DNA from 2 places in the Actinoplanes sp. NPDC021490 genome. Region 2 is predicted to be linked to the other one. Evidence: riboswitches for the same ligand, from Rfam matches in the RefSeq annotation. Region 2 holds a riboswitch; the other holds the start of a gene.

Region 1 (3,405 bases), on a different contig from region 2:
CGGCCAGCCCGGCCGAAGTCTCGAGCGCGGTCAGGAAGATCTCCTCCTGCACCCGGGTCGACAGTTCGCGCGCCCGATCCGAGTCGAACGGCAGTCGCAGCGTGAAGAACGCGTCCTGCAGGCCCATCAGCCCCAGCCCGACCGGCCGCCACCGCGGATTCGACTTCGCCGCCTGCACCGACGGGTAGTAGTTGATGTCGATGACCCGGTCGAGGAACACGACGGCCGTACGAACAGTTTCGCGCAACTTCGGCCAGTCGACGCCGTCCGCCGTGGTGTGCGCGCCCAGGTTGATCGACCCGAGGTTGCACACGGCCGTCTCGTCGTCGCTGTTCACTTCGAGAATCTCGGTGCACAGATTGGACAGGTGGATCGTGTTGCCGGGCGCGCCGGTCTGGTTGGACAGCGCGTTCGAACGATCCTTGAACGTCATCCATCCGTTGCCCGTTTGCGCAAGAGTGCGCATCATCCGCCCGTACAGGTCGCGCGCTTTGACGGTCTTGACGGCCTTCTTCTCGGCGGACCGGTAGGCCAGGTCGAACTCCTCGCCGAACAGATCCGGCAGCGAAGGGGCGTCGGACGGGTCGATCAGCGACCAGTCGCCGTCGGCCTCGACCCGGCGCATGAACTCGTCCGGGATCCAGTTGGCCAGGTTCAGGTTGTGCGTGCGGCGGGATTCCTCGCCGGTGTTGTCGCGCAGCTCCAGAAACTCCTCGATGTCCGGGTGCCACGGTTCCAGATAGACGCAGGCCGCACCCTTGCGCCGGCCGCCCTGGTTGACCGCGGCCACACCGGCGTCGAGCGTCTTGAGGAACGGCACGATCCCGTTCGACTTGCCGTTGGTGCCCCGGATCAGGGCGCCCCGGCCCCGCACCCGCGACCACGCGATGCCGATGCCGCCGGAGAACTTGGACAGCTTCGCGACCTGGTGATAGCGCTCGTAGATGGAGTCGAGCTCGTCGCGCGGCGAGTCGACCAGGAAGCACGACGACATCTGCGTGTGCCGGGTGCCCGAGTTGAACAGGGTCGGCGAGCTGGGCAGATAGGCCAGCGACGACATCAGCCGGTAGAAGCCGATCGCCTCGGCCGGGGTCTGCGACAGCCCGCACGCCACCCGCAGCAGCCAGTACTGCGGCGTCTCCACGACCTCCCGCGAGACCGGGTGGCGCAGCAGGTAGCGGTCGGCCACCGTACGGAGCCCGAAGTATTCGAACCGGAGATCGCCTCGCGGGTCGACGGCGTCGTCCAGTTTGCGCGCGTTCGCGGCCACGAACTGCGCGGTCTCGTCGCCGATCAGGCCCTGCTGATGCGCGTATCTGATCGATTGGCTGAAGCTCGCCACCGACTGCAGGCGAACTTCCTTGTCCACGTACGCGGCCAGCAGGCGCGCGGCCAGCTTGGAGTACTGCGGTTCCTCGCCGATCAGCTCGGCCGCCGTCTGGATCGACAGCTTGTCGAGCTCCGCGGTCGTCGCGCCGTCGTAGAGCCCGCTGATCGTCTTGGTGGCCACCCGCAGCGGGTCCACCTCGCCCAGGCCGTCCGCCCAGCGCTCGACTGCCTTGACGATCTTGTTGACGTCGACCGTCTCGAGATCGCCGTTGCGTTTACGGACCTGCATCCCGTGCCGGCGTTGCTCCGGCACCCTGGTGTCGGTCATGTCCCCCTCTTCCCAGCCCTCGTTGGGGTCGGAAGGACACGCAGGGGGACGCCACCGGGCACAGAGAGGCCCGGCTGTCACGGCGTCGGCCGTCCCGCGCGGCCTTCGACCACCGCACACCGAGGCCGGCGTGCGGTGCGCTGGCAGGTCTTCGGACTCGTGGGCGCGATCTCTCGACGAGATCTCCTACTGGCCGTCGCTTCCCAAGCTCGTGACGAGCCCAGTGCTGTGTGACGGCGGTCGTTCCCACTCACCGCTGCGGGGCAGTCCCGGTTTCACACCGGATTCCCTCTTGCCTCGGCCACCACGTCACGCGGCGGCCGAACCAGCTGCGAGAGACACCATATATGGACGCCGCCGCCGACGCGCAACACCACATCCTGTGCCCGGCGTGTCGTGTTCGCCGCGTCACTCCAAGATCGTCCGATACAGTTCCGGCCATGACATGGCCGACCGCGCTCGGCGGGTTCGGCGCGGGCCTGCTGATCGCGCTGGTGACCACGCCGGTCGGGGTGTCCGGGGCGGTCTTCCTGCTGCCGGTCCAGCTCAGCGTCCTGCACGTGCCCAACCCGGCCGTCACCCCGACCAACCTGCTGTTCAACGTGGTCTCCGGCCCGGGCGCGTTGCTGCGCTACGGCCGCAACGGCCAGTTCGCCGGCCCGCTCGCCCGCCTGCTGCTCACCGGCACCCTGCCCGGCGTGGTGCTCGGCGCCTGCCTCCGCGTGTTCCTGGTGCCCGGCCCCGGCGCGTTCCGCATCGTGGCCGGCGCGGTCCTGCTGCCCCTGGGCCTGTGGCTGTGCGTACGGGCGCTGCGTCCCGGCCGGCCCGACCGGCCACCGTTGTCGCCCCGGACAATCGTCGGCCTCGGCGTGGCCGCCGGAACAGCCGGCGGCATCTACGGCATCGGTGGCGGTTCCCTGCTCGGCCCGATCCTGGCCGGCCGGGGCACGCCGATGACCCAGATCGCCCCGGCCGCCCTGGCCGCGACCTTCGTGACGTCGGTCGCCGGCGCCGCCACGTACGGCCTGCTGGCCCTGGCCACATCCGGCGACATAGCCCCACACTGGACGCTCGGCCTGCTCTGCGGCGCCGGCGGCCTGATCGGCGGCTTCCTCGGCGCCCGCCTGCAGCCCCACCTCCCCGAAACCGCCCTGCGGCTCCTGCTCGGCACCCTCGCCACCGCGATAGCCGTGTTCTACCTGGCGTCGTGACGCCCGGACCGCTCCGGCCTCCCGACGCCGACTCCATCGGCGCTTTGACGGCCGGCGGTCAGCCCAGGCTCTGGCCGTAGACGTGGTCGACCTTCAAAACCAGCAGGACCCGGCGGTCGGAGACCATCACCTGGCGGTACTCGTCCCAGTCGGGGTGCTCACCGGCGGCGCGGCGGTAATAGTCGACCAGGGCCTCCACCTCGGGGCCCTGCGGGTCGCGGCCCGGGCCGATCAGCTCGACCGTGCCCTCGGCGGTGGCCCACGACCGGCCGTCGGCGCTGGTCACCTCGAGGGCGGCGCGCGGGTCACGGCGTACGTTGGCCGTCTTGGCCCGGCCGTCGGTGACCGACACATAGATGCGTTCGGCGTCGCGGTCGTAGAAGGGGGTCACGGGAGAGAGCTGAGGGAGGCCGCCGGCCTTGATCGTGGCCAGCACGCCGAGGCGGCTTTCGGCGAGCAGCGCCCGCGGATCGAATTCAGTCACCCGGCCATTGTGCCCCCGGCTGACATTTGTCATGGCCGATCCCGGTCGTTCGG
Region 2 (3,405 bases):
AGCACGGCCGTCTTGACCACGGTCATCCGCTTGCGGGCGGCCATCGAGCCGGACGCGTCGACCACGAACAGCACGAGGTTGGATTCGCGTCCGACGTGCACGGCCTCGCGCAGATCGCGGGGGCCGACCTGACGCGCCCCGCGATGCAGGGCGGCGCGCAGCGTGGCCGGAAGGTGCGGCGCCCCGGAGAGCCGTCCGCGCGGCACCCGCGACCCGACGACCCGCCCGCGCCGCGACAGCGACGGCGAGCGGCGCCCGGCGTGACCACCCTCGCCGCGGCGGGCGATGCTCAGCGTCCTCGTGCGGTAGGCGGTGCCAGGCGCGACCGCGGCGGCGGCGGCAGCACCCCGGCCACCGGACGCATCGTCACCGGACGCATCGTTACCGGGTGCATCGCGGCCGGACGGATCATCGCGTCCCGGCGGATCATCGCCGTCCCGGCTGCCCGTCGTCTCGCCTGCCCGAGGCGGAAACGCACCGTCACCCGATTTATCGGATATGTCGGGTGACGCGGAGCGGTCGGGCGAACCGTCGTCCGGGCCCGGCCCTCCCCCGTCCGGTCCGCGTCCCCCACCACCGGGGTCGTCGTCGGGGTCGTCGTCCGGCGAGTCGTCCCGCCGATCGGCCTCGAGCTGCGCGTCCGCCTCGGCCAGCGCCTCCTCGAGCCGTTCCTCGTCGGTTCCCGGCGGGTCCAGCGGATCCTTCCGGCGCCGGTGCGGCAACGCGAGCCGGGCCGCATCCCGGACGTCCTCCGGGGTCACCCGCTCGCGCCCCTGCCAGGCGGCCAGGGCCACGGCGCACCGCGCCACCACGATGTCGGCGCGCATGCCGTCCACCCCGTACGCGAGGCTGATCCGCGCGATCCGGTCAAGCTCCCCGTCCGGCAGCACCACCCGAGGCAGCAGTTCGCGGGCGGCCACGATTCGTTCCGCCAGCGCGACCTCGTCGCCGGCGAACCGCTCGGCGAACGCGTCGGGCGAAGCCTCGTAGGCCAGCCGCCGCCGCACCACCTCGGCCCGCTCGCGCGGCTCCCGGGGCGCCGCGACGTTGACCACGAGCCCGAACCGGTCCACCAGCTGCGGCCGCGGCTCGCCCTCCTCGGGGTTCATCGTGCCGACGAGCAGGAAGCGGGCCGCGTGCTTGACCGACACGCCGTCCCGCTCGACGTGCGCCCGGCCCATCGCCGCCGCGTCCAGCAGCAGGTCGACGAGGTGATCGGGCAGCAGGTTGACCTCGTCGACGTAGAGCACCCCGCGGTGGGCCGCGGCGAGCAGCCCCGGCTCGTACGCCTTGACCCCGTCGGCCAGCGCACGCTGAATGTCCAGCGTGCCCACGACCCGGTCCTCGGTCGCCCCCACCGGCAGCTCGACCAGCGTGGCCGGGCGTCGCAGCGCGGGGGTGTCGGTGGCGTGCGGGCCGTCCGGGCAGAGCGGGTCGGGCTCGGCCGGGTCACAGGCGAACCGGCAGCCGCGCACGACGGCGACGTCGGGCAGCAGCGCGGCCACGGCGCGTACGACGGTGCTCTTGGCGGTGCCCTTCTCGCCGCGGACCAGCACTCCGCCCACGGCGGGTGAGACGGCGGTCAGCAGCAGGGCGAGGCGCAGGTCGGGCAGCCCGACCACGGCCGAGAACGGGTACGGCGTCACGTGGATCCCTTCTGCGCGGGTGTCCACGCCCGCGCGGGCAGATGGCACGAGCGGCCGGAGTCTCCTGACTCCCGGATCATCGCTCGCCGCGCGCCTTCCGGCCGTACGGGCCGTGGCATTCACGCGGGTCGCTCCCCGGTCACAGTGGCGGGACCGTCCCGGATTCGCACCGGGTTCCTCCGCTTCCGCTCGCCCGTTACTCTTTCTCACCGGCGCGCGCGCCGTCAACGCGGGGTGATCAGCGCCGCCCTCCCGAGCCATGGCGAGCCGTCAGACCCGGGTCAACCGCGAGCCGTCAGGCCCGGGTCGCGCGGCAGCTCTCAGGCCCGGGTCGCCGGCACCGCCTTCTCCGTCGTCGGCAACGGCTGCGGGGCCAGCTTGTCGAGCTCCTTGACCACGTCCAGCACGGCCAGCGCCGACGTCTCCACGAGCGGCCGCAACCGGGCGTACAGCTTGGCGTTGACCGGGTCGGGTTCGGTTCGCGCCCCGATCGGGGTCAGCTCGGCCGCGGCCTCGAGGTCGGGCAGTTCGCCGATGGCGTGGCGGGCGAGCAGGCAGGCACCGAGCGCCGTGCCCTCCGGCGTCTCGGCCACCGACACCGGCAGGTCGAGCGTGGCCGCCAGCACCCCGACCCAGAGCTCCGACGCGACCGCCCCGCCGGTGGCGCGTACGGAGGTCAGCGGAATGCCCTCGGCCGTGAACGAGTCCTTGACCAGGGCGAGCTGCTGGCAGACGCCCTCGACGGCCGAACGCACGAGGTGGGCCCGCCCGTGCTCGCGGCGCAGCCCCAGATAGGCGCCGCGCAGGCCGGGACGCCACCAGGGCGCCCGCTCGCCGAGCAGGTAGGGCAGGCACAGCAGTCCGTCGCTGCCGGCCGGCGCGCTCTGGGCCTCCATCAGCAGGGCGGCGTCGCGCTCGTCGGCGTCCTCCCCTTCGGCGCCCGGCCGCTCGAACCCGCTCGCGAAGCTCTGCCCGGCCCATCGCACCACCGAGCCCGCGTTGTTGACCGCGCCGCCGATCACCCAGCGGTCGTCGGTCAGCGCGTAACAGAACAGCCGGCCCGCCTTGTCGGCCGTCGGGCGGTCGACCACCGTCCGCAGGGCGCCGCTCGTGCCCAGCGAGATCGCCGCGACCCCGGCCGGGGTGGCGCCGACCCCCAGGTTGGCCAGCGGACCGTCGGCCGCCCCGATGATCAGCGGCGTCTCCGGGTCGAGGCCCGCGGCCTGGGCGACGTCGGCCCGCAACCGCAGCCGGGTGGTGGTGGGCAGGACCTCGGCCAGCTGTTCGGCGCGCACCCCGGTCAGTTCGAGGGCTTCCGGGTCCCAGCGGCGCTCGTGGATGTCGTACATGCCGGTGCCGCTGGCGATCGACAAGTCCACGGCGAAGGGGGCATCGGCCAGCCCGGCCAGCATGAGTTCCTTGACGCCACCCCAGCGCGGCGTCCCGCGCAGCGTCTCGGGATCGTTGTCCCGCCACCAGACCAGTTTGGTCAGCGGCGACATCGGGTGGACCGGCGTCCCCGTACGGGCCTGGAGCCCTTTGCTCCGGCCCTCGGCCACGAGGCGCTCGCTCTGTTCGCCGGCCCGTCCATCGGCCCAGGTGACGAGCGGGCCGAGCGGGCTGCCGGCCGCGTCCATCGGCACGACACCGTGCAGGAACGCGCTGAGCCCGATGGCGATCACGTGGTCCCCGTTGTCGCGGCAGGCGGCGGCCACGTCGATCAGCGCCTTGACCGCGGCGTTGCGCAGCGCGAACGGGT

Evidence for each region. Region 2 has a riboswitch for cobalamin ahead of ACZ3I4_RS30255 (VWA domain-containing protein). Riboswitches for the same ligand answer to the same signal wherever they lie in the genome.
Region 1: it holds a riboswitch for cobalamin, as region 2 does, so the genes downstream of both, ACZ3I4_RS05525 (ribonucleoside-diphosphate reductase subunit alpha) here and ACZ3I4_RS30255 (VWA domain-containing protein) in region 2, are expected to answer to the same signal.

The regions. Positions count from the first base shown of each region.
Region 1 covers NZ_JBVHFW010000002.1:228,919-232,323, forward strand. The annotation lists gene ACZ3I4_RS05525 (ribonucleoside-diphosphate reductase subunit alpha) at 1-1,657, opposite strand, end outside; cobalamin riboswitch at 1,783-2,002, opposite strand; gene ACZ3I4_RS05530 (sulfite exporter TauE/SafE family protein) at 2,098-2,868, shown strand; gene ACZ3I4_RS05535 (PPOX class F420-dependent oxidoreductase) at 2,927-3,352, opposite strand.
Region 2 covers NZ_JBVHFW010000013.1:64,236-67,640, forward strand. The annotation lists gene ACZ3I4_RS30255 (VWA domain-containing protein) at 1-1,694, opposite strand, end outside; cobalamin riboswitch at 1,704-1,826, opposite strand; gene ACZ3I4_RS30260 (gluconokinase) at 1,967-3,405, opposite strand, start outside.